DNA from 2 places in the Moritella sp. 24 genome. Region 2 is predicted to be linked to the other one. Evidence: predicted binding sites of a transcription regulator. Region 2 holds the regulator's gene; the other holds the start of a gene.
The links. The regulator FliA, encoded in region 2, starts transcription of late flagellar genes. The targets are predictions, from matches to a motif close to CTAAAGNTNNNNNNNNNNNNGCCGATA.

Region 1 (7,860 bases), 420 kb from region 2:
TTATTACCCAAAGCGCCTGGCACGGCGGGAACCGTTGCTGCTATTCCGCTGTATTTATTAATGACTAGCGTGTTTGAACTGGGTTTATGGCAATATATTGCGATTGTAGTGCTTGCTTCAGTAATCGGTGTGTACATTTGTGCAAGCGCGAGTAAAGCAATGGGAGTTCATGACCATGGTGCAATTGTGTGGGATGAAATTGCAGGTTACGGTATTACGATGATTGCAGCGCCGCAAGGTTGGGCTTGGGTTATTCTCGGTTTTGCATTATTTCGTTTTTTTGACATCGTTAAACCCGGACCGATTGGTTGGTTAGATAAAAATACGCATGGTGGCTTTGGTATTATGATTGATGATGTACTAGCGGGTATATTTGCGTTAGCTGGTGTTCAGTTGATCGCTTATATGGTGCTTTAATTACAACGGCTAGTAGTGCTCTAAGCTCTCATGAAGTTGAATAAAAAGCCCTACTGGATGTTAGTCGAGTAGGGCTTTTATGTATCGGTATTTGATTTCGTTTTAAGGAAAATTAAAGCGCAATAAACGCCTTAATGCTGGCTTCAATACCAATATCATCTAGGCCTAGTTCCGCATAGATCTCATCTTGTGTACCTTGATGAATAAATTTATCAGGTAGCCCTAAGTTTAATGTTGGTGTCATTAACTTATTTGTCATTAGATATTCATTCACACCAGAACCCGCACCACCCATGATAGCGCCATCTTCGATAGTGACTAAGATATCATGGTTCTTAGCCATTTCAGCTAATAAGGCTTCATCTAACGGTTTTGCAAAACGCATATCAACAACTGTCGCATTTAAGCGTTCAGCAGCAGGAATTGCATTATGCATTAGCGTACCGAAACACAAAATTGCGACTTTTTCACCTTGGCGACGCACAATACCTTTACCGATTTCTAATTCAGTAAATGCTTCTTGTACTTCAATACCAGTGCCGCTGCCACGTGGGTAGCGTACAGCTGCAGGGCCACTATATTGATAACCTGTGTGCAGCATTTGACGACATTCATCTTCATCACTTGGCGTCATGATCACCATTTTAGGGATGCAGCGCATGAAGCTAATATCAAACGCACCTTGGTGAGTTTGACCATCTGCGCCAACTAGACCTGCACGATCAATGGCAAATAACACCGGAATGTCTTGAATTGCAACATCGTGAATCAGTTGATCATAACCACGTTGCAAGAAAGTTGAATAAATAGCGACAACAGGTTTATGACCACCAATGGCAAGACCGGCAGCGAAAGTAACACAATGCTGTTCAGCAATCGCTACGTCAAAGTATTGCTCTGGGTATGTTTCTGAGAATTTAATCATTCCCGAGCCAGCACCCATCGCAGGTGTCACAGCTGCTAATTTTTTATCTGTTTTTGCTACATCGCATAACCAATTACCAAAGATCTTTGAGAACGTTGGTTTTGACGGTGCCGATACGGGTAACGTATCTTCTGCAGGGTTGAATTTAGGTACTGCGTGATAGCCCAGTTGATCTTGTTCAGCTGGAGCATAACCTTTGCCTTTCTTCGTCACCACGTGTAAAAACTGTGGACCTTTAAGGCTGCGCATATTTCGCAGTGTTTCAACTAAGCCATTAACATCATGGCCATCAATTGGGCCAATATAATTAAAGCCAAACTCTTCAAATAGCGTACTTGGTACAACCATGCCTTTTAAATGTTCTTCCGCACGACGCGCAAGTTCTTTAATTGGCGGGATACCTGATAGCACCTTTTTACCGTTTTCACGGAAGCTAGAATAAGCATCGCCCGATAATAGTTTTGCTAAATGTTTATTTACTGCACCGACGTTTTCAGAAATAGACATATCGTTATCATTTAAAATAACCAGTACGTCTTTGTTGATGTGTCCAGCGTGATTTAGCGCTTCAAATGCCATACCACCCGTGATTGCACCATCACCAATAATCGCGACAGTTTTACGGTTTTTATCTTCTTGATCAGCTGCAACAGCAAGACCAAGTGCCGCACTGATTGATGTAGATGAATGACCAACATTAAGATGATCGTATTCACTCTCATCACGCCAAGGGAATGGGTGTAACCCACCTTTTTGACGGATCGTAGACATACGATCGCGACGACCGGTTAAGATTTTGTGCGGGTAGGCTTGATGACCTACATCCCATAACAATTTATCGTATGGCGTGTTGTAGACATAATGCAAAGCAACGGTTAATTCTACGACACCTAAGCCAGAAGCAAAGTGGCCGCCACTTTTACCTACGGTATGTAATAAATAGCTACGCAGTTCATCACATAAGTCATCCAAACGATCGGTCGGTAATTGGCGCAACTCTTCAGGGATGTCTGCCAATGCCAATGTAGGGTAATTCGAAATATCTAAGCTCATAATTTTTATAATTTTTATACTTTGTTAGAATCAGTTATTTATTTCGCTCGATGATGTACTGCGTAAATAAAGCGAGAGTTGTCGTATCATGCGGAATAGTTTCTAAGGCGAACATCGCTTGTTGATACAGTGCTTGGGCTTTTTCTTGCGCCCCTGCTAAACCGAGTAATGCTGGGTATGTTGATTTATTTAATTCAACATCGGAGCCCTGTGGCTTACCGAGCGTTTCAGTATCACTGATTATATCGAGAATGTCATCTTGAACTTGGAATGCTAAACCAATGGCATTTGACCAGGCATCTAAAGAGGCAAGTAATTCAACTGAGCAGAGTGGAGATGCTAAACCACCTAATTTTGCTGCGCAGTTAATTAATGCACCCGTTTTATTATTGTGGATAGCTTCGAGTTGTGCCAGCGAGATCTGTTTATCTGTTGCTGCGAGATCCATTGCTTGACCTCCACACATACCGCTATAGCCACTTGCTTTAGTTAGCGATTTCAGCATCGCTAAGCGATTTTTTTCTGCTTCAGGTGCCAATGCGCAATCAAGTAATAATTCAAATGCAAAAGGTTGCAGAGCATCACCGGCTAAGATAGCGGTAGCATGATCGAATTTAATGTGACAAGTTGGCTGGCCACGACGTAAATCATCATCATCCATCGCAGGCAAATCATCATGAATTAACGAATAGGCATGAATTGATTCAACAGAGGCTGCTGGGCCATCAAGATCGGCAAGGTTAACACCGAGCATTTCGCCAACGGCATAGACGATCACGGGGCGTACGCGTTTACCACCTTGTAAAAGACCATATTCCATTGCTGCTGCAAGCTGAGTGTCATGTGTTGGTAACAAGTTTATTTGTTGTTGCAAATAATCATTGATACGACCCTGATATTGGGTAATCGTGTTTGAAAGCTGCACTATTTAATTACTACTGTCAGAGTTGAAAGGAGAAAGCGTTTGCTGGTCACCGTTGGCGAGTAATATTGCTACTTGCTGTTCAGCATGCTGAAGTTTTTGTGAGCTAGCACGTGTTAAGCTAATACCGCGTTCAAATTGCTTCAACGCATTATCAAGTTCACAATCACCTTGCTCTAGGCTGTTAACGATTGCCTCTAGCTCTGTAATAGACGCCTCGAACGTCATATTTTCTGGTTTTTTTACCGCCATCGGGTGTCCCTCTGATAATATACTCGGGTATTATACCCAAGTTAATAAGGTATATACAGCTTAACTGTACGATGACAACGATAAGCAAGATAAGATCACTTAAGATATTTACTTGCTTGCCGATATAGATCGATGTATACACACGCTAGAAATATGATAATAATTTGCTTGATATGGGGAATGTTGTGGATTTAGCAACTTTAATAGGATTAATCGGCTCGTTTGCGTTTGTTGTGATGGCAATGATCATGGGCGGCGATATAAGTATGTTTCTTGATACGCAATCAGTTTTGATTGTGTTTATCGGCTCACTCTTTGTAGTATTGATGCATTTTAATTTTGGTCAGTTTTTAGCGGCGGCGAAGATCGCAGTAAAAGCGTTTATGTTTAAAATTGATAAACCTGAAGAGTTAATAGAACAAGCGGTCGAAATGGCTGATGCCGCACGTAAAGGTGGCTTCTTAGCTCTTGAAGAAGCGGAAGTGAATAATGAATTTATGCAAAAGGGTATCGATTTATTGGTTGATGGCCACGATGCGACCGTTGTAAGTCAAACATTACAAAAAGACATTAAGCTGACAACGGCACGTCATAAAGCCGGTATTCACGTATTTAGCATGATTGGTGAAGTTGCGCCTGCAATGGGGATGATTGGTACCTTGGTTGGTTTGGTTGCGATGCTGTCAAACATGGATGATCCGAAATCGATTGGTCCTGCGATGGCTGTTGCCTTGTTAACGACATTGTATGGCGCTATTTTTGCTAACATGATTGCAATCCCAATTGCCGGAAAATTGAAATTACGTTCTGAAGAAGAGATGCTGAATAACACCTTGATTATGGATGCTATTTTAGGTATTCAAGAAGGGCGAAATCCTCGGGTAATCGAAAGTTTATTAAAAAATTACCTCAATTCATCAAAACGTGCAATAGCGGATGCTGACGTTTAGTTGGCCTAACGATGGCTGCTCAATGAATAGAGAGATGATTTATGTCAGATGAATGTGATTGCCCACCTCCAGGCCTCCCCGCGTGGATGGGTACATTTGCCGATTTGATGAGCCTGTTAATGTGCTTCTTCGTATTACTGCTGTCTTTTTCAGAAATGGACGTGGTTAAGTTTAAGCAGATTGCTGGTTCGATGCAGTTTGCATTTGGTGTTCAAAATCAGATTGATGTAAAGAATATACCAAAAGGCACAACGGTTATTGCACAGGAATTTCGACCTGGCCGACCAGATCCAACACCGATTGAAACCATCATGCAACACACGATTGATAACAGTGAAGCTGAATTGGATTTCAAAGACGGTGAAGATCAAAATGCAGGTGGTAAGAACAAGCTAGAAGAAGACAGTAATGGAGGTAAATCACCAGAAACCTCGACGCGTGAAAATACGCCAACAGAAAATGTCGAAGTGACTGAAGATACCAGTGAGTTGGTTAAAGCATTGGCTGAAGCGTTAAAAGAAGAAGTTGATAGCGGGGGCGTTGAGGTTGAAAACCTAGGCCAGCAAATCATCATTCGTATTAATGAAAAAGGCTCATTCCCAGCTGGTTCGGCATTTTTACAACCACGTTTTCGTCCCGTTATTCAGAAAGTAGCTGAATTGTTAGCAACGATACCGGGTATTATTACCGTTGCTGGTCATACTGGTAAAGAGCAATTACATTCTGAGTTATACCGTTCTAAATGGGATTTATCGAGTCAACGTGCTGTTTCTGTTGCCCATGAAATGTTAAAGGTTGAAGAGTTCACTGAAAGTCGTTTGATCGTGCAAGGGATGGCCGACACGCAACCGTTAACCGATATTGCAAGTGAACTGCGTCGTAACCGCCGAGTTGAAATTAGTATTATGCAGGGTAAAGCGAAGTTATCAGAACCGCTTGATGTCGTTAAATAAGATGGTTTAAATAAGATAACTTAAGTAAAACAGAGGCTTAACCTATTTGTTACGCGAGTAATTGAGTGTAAGCAGGGATGAAAAAAAGGCTCACTAGCATGGATAAAAGCATGCGGTGAGCCTTTTTTGTTTAACGCTTTATCTGCCATCTTTCAGTTATTCATTTAACTACTTGATTCACTGCGGGCGAGTCTTTTTCGGGCTAACTGACATAAGGCGGTTACTTGTTTTTCGGTAAATTCTTCACTGTTTCCTTGGCATTCGCCACTATTATCAATACTAAAGTTTGGTGATGAACTCTGTAATATAAACGTTTGCTTACGTGCTTGGTATTGTTCTGTTGTTAAATGCTGCTGGGCTATTTGTTCTATCTGTTGCTTACGCTCTGAGGGCGTTAAATTACTATCGAGTTTGGCAACGGTCAGCATGTATTGATCATAATTAATATCTTGGCCAAACATCGCATCGCGTTCTTCTAATGTGAATACGCTATCGCGCATATCTTGGCGCGCTTGCATCAACCCCTCAATGGTTTGCAGGGTATCGTTATCTGTCAGGGTATTTAGCTCGGGTAAATCTTGCAAGGCTATATCTTGGGCATAAAAATCTTGCATTTGCTGCTTATAATCGAGGTATTTATCTAATAAGGCTAAGGCTTGTTGTGCGGCTGGCTGTGGGTAAGTAAGTTTAATATATTGCTGTATGCTCGTGAGCAATTCTGCAGGTGTTAAATCACCTTCGGCACTAAAAAAATAATCAAATAACATTTTGATGTCATGATTTAACACTAGCTGGTTATTACTATCAACGTGGATTAAGCTACTTGGATCCGTACTTGCTAAGGATGCAGGCATGTTAATATCAGCCAGTAAGACAACGTTATCACTTAATGCATGACTATCCGTAGCGGTTGTTTTTTTACGTAATGCGATTGAGGATCTTAGTATGGATTGTTGCGTGTTATCGACGTTATGGTTATCACTTAGCGCAGAGGCTTGTTCTGTTTTATTCGGAGTTGTGTTGCCATTGTATAAGTAGATACCAGTGACACTGATAATTAATATACTCATCATGGCGACAGATTTTTTTATATTATGCATTCGACCATCCAGGTATAAGACCAAAACAACGCTCAATTTAAGCTTTGGTCTGCTTTTTTTGTTAAATGTTTTGCTAAAATGGAGTACTTAGCACGAACTGTTTACAAACCTTGTTGTGCAAGCATGTTGGCATGTTTGGTGTAGATAGCTGGTATATTTAGCTTCCAACTGCCTAGGCCCATTAATTGATTAATTGCATCAAAATGGTTGGCGTTGTAATCAAGTTTGATGACTTGACCAATCGCTTGACCACACATTGGCACTAAACCATCCCATTGAAATCCATCTTCTGATTTATATTCAGGTACAAAGAGTCCAAATACTGGCACTAGCATTGAATCAAGTGGGTCGAGCACATTCGTGCTGTATTTGTTGCCGCCCCAAGAATAATACTTAATCCCGTTCGACTCTGTTTGCCCATAGTAAGCGGGGTCAACATCGCCTTTTTCACCATTGTTAATGGTCATGCAGTCTTGAGTTGGCATTACCGACATATCAGTAAATTCGTCAGCATACAGTGCCACTTGTTCGCGGTTAGTGGCTTGAGCCAGGCGCAATAAATCTTGTTCTCCACGCGCGGGACTGTCGTAATCACCGTCAGCGGCATCTTCTTTTGCAGATAATAATTCGAGGGTATTAAATACAAAGTTAATCAGCGGTACGCCTAATTTTTCAATGGTGCTGCCTTCTTCTACAGCGGCTCTGAAACCTTCGGAAAAGTGAGTGCCTTTGTTCATCCCATGCGATGTTGATACTGATGCGATGCTATCGCTGACGCGTTCATCATTTGCGGCAAAACGAGAGGCGAGGGCTCCTTGGCTATGCGCTATTAGGTTTACTTTATCTGCGCCTGTTAGCGCTAATATTTGCTCGATATCGTAAACAAGCTCTTCGCCACGAACTTCGTTTAACTCCGCGCTTGATAGATTGGTTACATACACTTCAGCACCTTGTTCGCGCAGCGCATCTGTAATGCCGTACCAATAATCGATACCGATCGCACTATCAAATGCAAACGCGCCGCCTACCATCACAATAGGATATTTTGTTTTAGCGAAGGTCGGTTCTGGTTTATCAAACCAGCCCGCATTGGCTTGAGTAGTGATTAATAGTGTGCTCGATATAGCTGCTGCAAGGGCTACTTTGTTGAAATTCCATTTCATTTTTAATCCTCAATAAACAAATGGGACAGGTTGTCTCAATTGGTTTGTTGAGCATATAAGTTCATTTTAAAATGTGTCAATATTTGTTCGTGCTCGTTTTCGAAACAAATCGAAAGCGTGAATCC
Region 2 (7,860 bases):
ATCAAAATTTAGCTTTAAGAAGCTAATGAAGAATGAACCATCAGCACCGACTGAATCAGAGAAAAAGACCGCGCCTAATGACTCACTAGCCAGTTTATTAGCACGCCAGCAAGAACACCAACAGCAAATGTCACAAGCAATAGGCAGTGATGACAATGCCAGCGAATCCAATAATTGGGATACCAGCTTCTTAAAGAAACCGGTTGCACGCCGCTTTGCTGAGCGTCCTAGTGCTGCGCCAGCTACATTAGCTGAACAAAATGAAATGCGTGATGGTATGGCACGTAAACCACAGCAAAGTGGTTATAAACAATTTGAAGCGGCACCTGCTAAAGCGGATAACCAGCAAGACATTAGTGCGATGAAGGCCGAGTTAGCCTCTATACGAAAGTTGCTTGAACACCAAGTATCAGGATTACAGTGGCAGGAAGTTGAACGTAACGAACCTATACGTGCTATGTTGATCAAGCATTTGGTCAAAATAGGCTTTACAGAAGTCGTTGCTGACCAGTTAGCTAACTGTGTGGCTGAAGACTGTTCGATTGAGTCGGCTTGGGATCAAATACAAGCGCTATTAACGGATAATGTATTAATTGCGCAAGATGATATTTTAAGTAAAGGTGGTGCTGTTGCATTAGTTGGCCCTACAGGGGTTGGTAAAACGACAACAATCGCCAAATTAGCGGCAAAATTTGCCATGTTACATGGTTCTGATAACGTCGCATTGATTACCACTGATACATATCGTATTGGTGCTCACGAACAATTAGCCACTTATGGCCGTATTATGGGCTGTACTGTTAAGGTTGCCCGTGATGAAGCAGAGTTGGCACAATACTTGTATCAATTAAGAAGCAAACGTTTAGTGTTAATTGACACTGCTGGTATGGGTCAGCGTGATAAACGCTTATCTGAACAGCTCGATACATTAGTTAATAATGAAAAAGTCGTGATTCGTAACTATTTAGTTGTTCCGGCGACCGCACAGCGTAGGGTTGTACAAGAAACATTAGAGCACTTTCATCATATCCCGTTATCGGGTTGCATTTTAAGTAAAGTGGATGAAAGTTTAAGTCTCGGTGAGATTTTAAGTGTATTAATACAGCACGAACTACCGATTGCATATATTACCAATGGGCAAAGGGTTCCTGAAGATATAGATTCAGCCAATGCACAGCAATTAGTTCGAGCTGTACTCAATAGAGATACGCTAGAAGAACAAAACGATACGCATTTTTGGTTAGGCGATGATAAATAGTAATGAATAAAAATATTTTTTTCGATCAAGCAAGTGGTCTAAGACAAATGAGTAATAACAAAAAAGTTAAAGTTATTGCCGTCTCAGGTGGTAAAGGTGGCGTAGGTAAAACTAACGTAACACTAAATATGGCGGTATCTCTCGCGGCTCAGGGCAAGCGAGTTATGGTTTTAGATGCCGATCTTGGATTGGCAAATGTCGATGTTTTACTCGGCTTACGCGTACATAAAAATATTTCTCACGTTATTTCTGGTGAGTGTACATTGGATGATATTTTAATTGAGGGCCCAAATGGGATCTTAATTGCGCCCGCTACATCGGGTACTCGTTCGATGGTTGAGTTGTCAGTGCAAGAGCACGCAGGCTTAATACGCGCGTTTGCAGAATTGAAAACACCAATTGATGTACTTTTGGTTGATACCGCAGCTGGTATTTCAGACATGGTATTAAGTTTTTGCCGTGCATCGCAAGATATCCTAATGGTGGTGTGTGATGAACCAACATCTATTACGGATGCATATGCATTAATTAAATTACTATCAAAAGAACACGGTGTTCACCGTTTTAAAATTGTGGCTAATATGGTGCGCAGTTTACGTGAAGGCCAAGAATTATTTACTAAATTGACACGTGTAACGGATCGATTCTTAGATGCAACATTAGAGCTTGTTGCTTGTATTCCGTTTGATAACAGTGTTCGTCAATCCGTTCGTAAGCAAAAAGTAGTTGTAGATGCATTTCCAAAAGCACCTGCCTCACTTGCGTTTAGAGCGTTGGCAAGTAAAGCTGCAACTTGGCCTGTACCGAATAAAGTCGGTGGTCATCTTGAGTTTTTCATTGAGAACTTGTTTGAGAACAAAGCTAGGGTAGAAGATTGAAGTGAATAAAGCATCCGCTTACAGTAACATCCAGTCGCAACAGAGTAATGCTGTTGAGCAATTCGGTTTTTTAGTAAAACGAATCGCTCACCACTTATTACTGCGTTTGCCGCCGAGTGTTCAGTTAGATGATTTAATCCAATCGGGTATGATTGGATTACTGGATGCTGCACGTAATTTCGATGGTTCTAAAGGCGCTAGTTTTGAAACGTATGCTGGTATTCGTATTCGCGGCTCAATGATTGATGAAATGAGACGCGGAGACTGGGTTCCAAGGTCGGTTCATAAAAATGGGCGCGATATTGCAGCAGCCATTGATCGGATTGAAAAACGGACTGGCACGGATGCAAAAGATACGGATGTCGCTGAAGAATTAGGCGTAAGCCTTACTGACTACCATAGTATGTTGATGGATGTTAACAGTGGGCATATATTGGCGGTCGAAGATTTGACGGCGAGTAATGAAGATGCTTATTCAGTTTATGAAGGTAAATCAAGTACCCCTTGTTCTGACTTTTCTGAACAACGTTTTCAGCAAGCACTAGCAAACTGCATTAAGACATTACCAGAAAGAGAAAGCTTAGTTTTATCACTTTATTACGATGAAGAGTTAAACCTAAGAGAGATCGGGGAAGTGCTTAGTGTCAGTGAATCTCGAGTGAGTCAAATTCACAGTCAAGCAATGCATCGAGTGAAAGCGCGTATGCACGCTTGGTTGGATGATTAAGTTTAATTGGTACCGTATTTCTAGTACCTGGATATTGAAGTAATATATTTATGGGAATCAGGGACTGTAAATATTGTAATTACTTATTTTGGAGAACAACTTGAAAAAGCAAATTAAAATTCTTATTGTTGACGATTTTTCTACGATGAGACGTATCATTAAAAACTTACTGCGTGATCTTGGTTTTAATAATACATTTGAAGCCGATGACGGTAATACCGCACTTCCAATGCTAAAAAACGGCGATTATGACTTTGTTGTAACTGACTGGAACATGCCTGGAATGCAAGGTATTGATTTGCTTAAAGAGATTCGTAAGGATCAAGCACTATGTCATATCCCAGTATTAATGGTAACAGCAGAAGCGAAACGCGAACAAATTATTGAAGCGGCTCAATCTGGCGTGAATGGCTATATTATAAAACCGTTTACTGCTGCAACACTAAAAGAAAAATTAGAGAAAATCTTCGAAAGAATTCAATAAGCAAGGATGCGCATGAGTGAACAACAAGAATCGTTGATTTCGTTAGAGAAAGCCAAAGAACTGGTCACACTACTCGAGTGTGGTCAGATTGAAATGGCCAATGACATAATTATCAACATCCAAAATGCAGATTCAGAAGCTCTATTTGAAAAAGTTGGCGTATTAACACGCCAATTGCATGATTCATTAAACGATTTCCAATTAGATACGCGTATTGAAAGCTTAGCAAAAGATGAGTTTCCTGATGCTCGAGAACGATTGAATTACGTTATTGAGATGACAGATAAAGCAGCGAACAGAACAATGGACGCTGTGGAAGCTTGCTTACCAATTGCAGATAGTTTTAATGATCGTATCCAGCAAGTGCTACCGAGCTGGAAGAGTTTGATGAGTCGTGATCTACAACTAGGCCAATTTAAAGAACTTTGTAAATTATTGGATGATTTTCTTCAAGTTTCAGTATCTGATGCCGATAGTCTAAGACAGTATTTAACTGAAATTTTAATGGCTCAAGATTTTCAAGATTTGACAGGTCAAATGATCCGTCGTGTGATTAACTTGGTGCAAGAAGTAGAAGTTAAACTGGTCGAAATGTTAACTATGTTTGGTGAGGTTTCAAAGCCACTGAATAAAGTCAATGAACCAGTTAAAGAAATAAATGGTATCGAGGCCGAAGGTCCAATCATGAATGCGAGTGAACGTGTTGATGTATTAGACGGCCAAAATGATGTTGATGATTTACTGTCAAGTTTAGGATTTTAAGGGAGATATTGATGAGCTTTGATGTTGATGAAGATATTCTACAGGACTTTTTGATAGAAGCATCTGAAATTCTAGAGCAACTCTCTGAACAACTCGTTGATTTAGAAAAAAGTCCAGAAGACTCGGAGTTGCTTAATGCAATTTTTAGAGGATTCCATACAGTTAAAGGTGGCGCTGGATTTTTAGCATTATCAGAACTGGTTGATATCTGCCATGGTGCAGAAAATGTGTTTGATAGCCTGCGTAATGGCTTAAGAGCCGTTACTCCAGAACTGATGGATGTGATTCTTAAATCATTGGATTGTGTAAACGAAATGTTTGTACTGATCCAACAGAGAGAGCCATTAACGGCAGCAGATCCTGCGTTAATCCATCAACTTCATTTGCTTACTCAACCTGAAGTTGCTCCAGTTGCAGTGCTAGAAACTGTTGTTGAAGCAATTCCTGAACCTGTCGTTGCTAAGACTCCTGCTGCGAGTGATAGCACTGAAATCGATGGCATGTCAGAGCTAGAGTTTGAACAGTTACTTGATGAATTACATGGAAAAGGCAGTGCGCCAACAGTCACTAAGACTGCAGCACCTGCGCCAACTCCGGTTGTTTCGACAAGTGTTCCGGCAAGTTCAAATGCTGATTTTACTGATGACGAATTTGAAAAGTTACTTGATGAACTACATGGTGTGGGTCAACACGGTGTTTCTATTACTGAAGCACCTGCACCAGCACCGACACCTGTTGCCGCTACATCTGTAGCGTCGAGCAGTGGTGATATTAATGATGATGACTTTGAAAATTTACTTGATGAATTATACGGTAAAGGTAATGCGCCAAGTGCTGCGACGACAGTAAAAAGTGTTGTTAGTGCAGCTGAGCCTGTCGCGTTAGCTCCAGTCGCTCACTCTGAAACGGCTACTGCAACAGCAATCGTAGCACCCGTTGCGAAAGCAGCGCCTGCCGCTAAAGTAGAGAAAAAAGCGAAACCACAGGCTGATTCAACAGTACGTGTTGATACGCGAACGCTTGATGAAATCATGAATATGGTTGGTGAGCTAGTACTTGTTCGTAATCGCTTAGTCAGTTTAGGTATTTCAAGTAATGACGAAGACATGACGAAAGCCGTGTCTAATCTTGATGTTGTTACTGCTGATTTACAAGGCGCGGTAATGAAAACGCGTATGCAACCAATCAAAAAAGTGTTTGGTCGTTTCCCTCGTGTTGTACGTGATTTAGCGCGTAGTTTATCAAAAGATATTAATCTTGAAATGATTGGTGAAGAAACCGATTTAGATAAGAACTTGGTGGAAGCTCTTGCTGATCCTCTTGTGCATTTAGTGAGAAACTCGGTTGATCACGGTATTGAAATGCCAGAGATACGTGCAAAAAATGGCAAGCCACGCCAAGGTAAAATTACTTTATCCGCATCGCAAGAAGGCGATCATATTCGTCTTAAAATTGTAGATGATGGTGCGGGTATGGACGCCGAACGATTAAAACAAATTGCGGTTAAACGTGGGGTACTTGATGCTGATTCAGCAGCTCGGATCTCAGATAACGAAGCATATAACCTTATTTTTGCTCCAGGTTTCTCAACCAAAGATCAGATATCAGATATTTCTGGTCGTGGTGTTGGGATGGATGTGGTTAAAACGGGTATCAGCCAGCTAAATGGTACAATTTCAATTGACTCAAAACTGGGTACTGGTACAACGATTGAAATTAAAGTGCCGTTAACATTGGCAATTCTACCAACATTGATGGTTGAAGTTGGTAAGCAAATCTTTGCTTTACCGCTGACAAGTGTTAATGAAATCTTCCATTTGGACTTAAATAAAACCCATGTAGTTGATAATCAGCTGACTATTATTGTCAGAGAAAAAGCAATTCCACTATTTTATTTACATGATTGGTTAACCAAAATGGAACCACAAGCTACTAGTCGTAGTGATCGTGGATTAGGACATGTAGTTATTGTTCAGTTAGGTATTAAGCAAGTAGGTTTTGTTGTTGATAGTCTTATTGGTCAAGAAGAAGTTGTTATTAAAGCGTTAGACAACTTATTACAAGGTACGCCAGGTATGGCAGGAGCAACAATCACCAGTGACGGTGGTATTGCTCTGATTTTAGATATTCCAAGTCTCTTAAATCATTACGCAAAACGCTAATTTGTTAATGCAGGGATTCACATCCCTGTGTGCTTTTACATTGAAGTAAACACATTGAAGTAGATAGATTAGATGAAAATAAAGGTTTTAGTCGTTGATGACTCTAGTTTTTTCAGACGTAGAGTAAGTGAAATCATTAATGCAGATCCAGAGATGGAAGTTATTGATACTGCTAAAAATGGTGAAGAGGCCATCACGAAAGCAAAGCTGTTACGTCCGGATGTAATTACGATGGATATTGAAATGCCTGTACTTGATGGGATTTCAGCGGTGAAAGCGATTATGAAAGACACGCCAACACCCATTTTAATGTTTTCATCATTGACTCACCAAGGTGCTAAGTCAACGCTTGAAGCATTAGAAGCAGGTGCGGCTAACTTCTTACCTAAAAAGTTTGAAGATATTGCTAAAGATAAAGCGGATGCTGTTCGATTACTGCAACAGAACATTAAAGAAATAAGTAAGCGTAGAGGCTCATTAAGAACACCTCGTAGCACGTTAAGTTCGCAGTCAAGCATCGTAAAGCCAGCAATAAATACAATTGCTAATTCGACTGTTCGTACTGCAACGTCTGAAAATCGTCTAAATACGACGATTTCACGCCCAAGTTTAGAGTCGAGCCGACTGAATACGGCGAACACGCTGGACGCTAGGCATGTATCTCATGTTGAGAACACAAAACCAGAACCTCGTGTTTTGGCTACGCCAAGTCGCGTGATTAAACGTGCATCAGGTAAAAAATACAACTTATTGGCAATCGGTTCTTCGACAGGTGGTCCTGTTGCATTACAAAATGTGTTAACACCGTTACGCCGTGATTTTCCTCTGCCAATTTTGTTAATTCAGCATATGCCTGCCACGTTTACGTCAGCGTTTGCAGCGCGATTGAATACATTATGCCAAATTACAGTAAAAGAAGCACAGCATGGCGATCGTTTACAACCAGGTGTCGCTTACTTAGCCCCAGGCGGTAAACAAGTTCTGATTGAAAATAAAGCCGGTGGATTAACATTAAAGGTAATGGAAAGTCCTGCTGGTATTAATTATAAGCCGAGTGTTGATATTACATTTGGTTCTGCTGCTCAGTCATATCGCGATAAAGTATTAGCGATAGTGTTAACAGGAATGGGTGCAGATGGTCGTGATGGCGCTAAATTATTAAAACAAAAAGGCAGTACGATATGGGCGCAAGATGCACAGTCTTGTGTTGTTTATGGTATGCCTCAAGCAATTGTTAACGCTGGGTTAGCTGATGAACAAGTTAATCTAGACCAAATTGCAGAACGCATTAATATTGAAGTTGGCTGCCGATAGCGGCAAGCGGACAAGGTAGGGTAAAGTTGAAAGTTTGGACAGTTGCTAATCAAAAAGGTGGGGTAGGGAAAACGACCACTGCAATTACTTTAGCAGGTTTGCTGGCAGAGCAGGGGCAGCGGGTATTATTAATTGATACGGATCCCCATGCGTCATTAACCAGTTATTTGAATTACGAAAGTGATGATTTGACTGTTGGATTATTTGATCTTTTTGTAGCGCCAACGCTTGATGCTGAACTTGTTCATAATGCGACGATAGAAACACCTTATAAT

Region 1: pomA (flagellar motor protein PomA) is a predicted target of FliA. The motif match lies at 3,668-3,694, and genes of this name have one in related genera.

Annotation. Positions count from the first base shown of each region.
Region 1 covers NZ_CP056123.1:3,874,582-3,882,441, reverse strand. Annotated here, with positions in the region: gene HWV00_RS17285 (phosphatidylglycerophosphatase A) at 1-417, shown strand, start outside; gene dxs (1-deoxy-D-xylulose-5-phosphate synthase) at 530-2,395, opposite strand; gene ispA ((2E,6E)-farnesyl diphosphate synthase) at 2,430-3,320, opposite strand; gene HWV00_RS17270 (exodeoxyribonuclease VII small subunit) at 3,324-3,569, opposite strand; gene pomA (flagellar motor protein PomA) at 3,755-4,519, shown strand; gene HWV00_RS17260 (flagellar motor protein MotB) at 4,561-5,472, shown strand; gene HWV00_RS17255 (lipase secretion chaperone) at 5,637-6,572, opposite strand; gene HWV00_RS17250 (triacylglycerol lipase) at 6,674-7,735, opposite strand.
Region 2 covers NZ_CP056123.1:3,453,113-3,460,972, reverse strand. Annotated here, with positions in the region: gene flhF (flagellar biosynthesis protein FlhF) at 1-1,258, shown strand, start outside; gene HWV00_RS15335 (MinD/ParA family protein) at 1,261-2,136, shown strand; gene HWV00_RS15330 (RNA polymerase sigma factor FliA) at 2,138-2,863, shown strand; gene cheY (chemotaxis response regulator CheY) at 2,964-3,347, shown strand; gene HWV00_RS15320 (protein phosphatase CheZ) at 3,360-4,109, shown strand; gene HWV00_RS15315 (chemotaxis protein CheA) at 4,121-6,271, shown strand; gene HWV00_RS15310 (chemotaxis response regulator protein-glutamate methylesterase) at 6,344-7,585, shown strand; gene HWV00_RS15305 (ParA family protein) at 7,612-7,860, shown strand, end outside.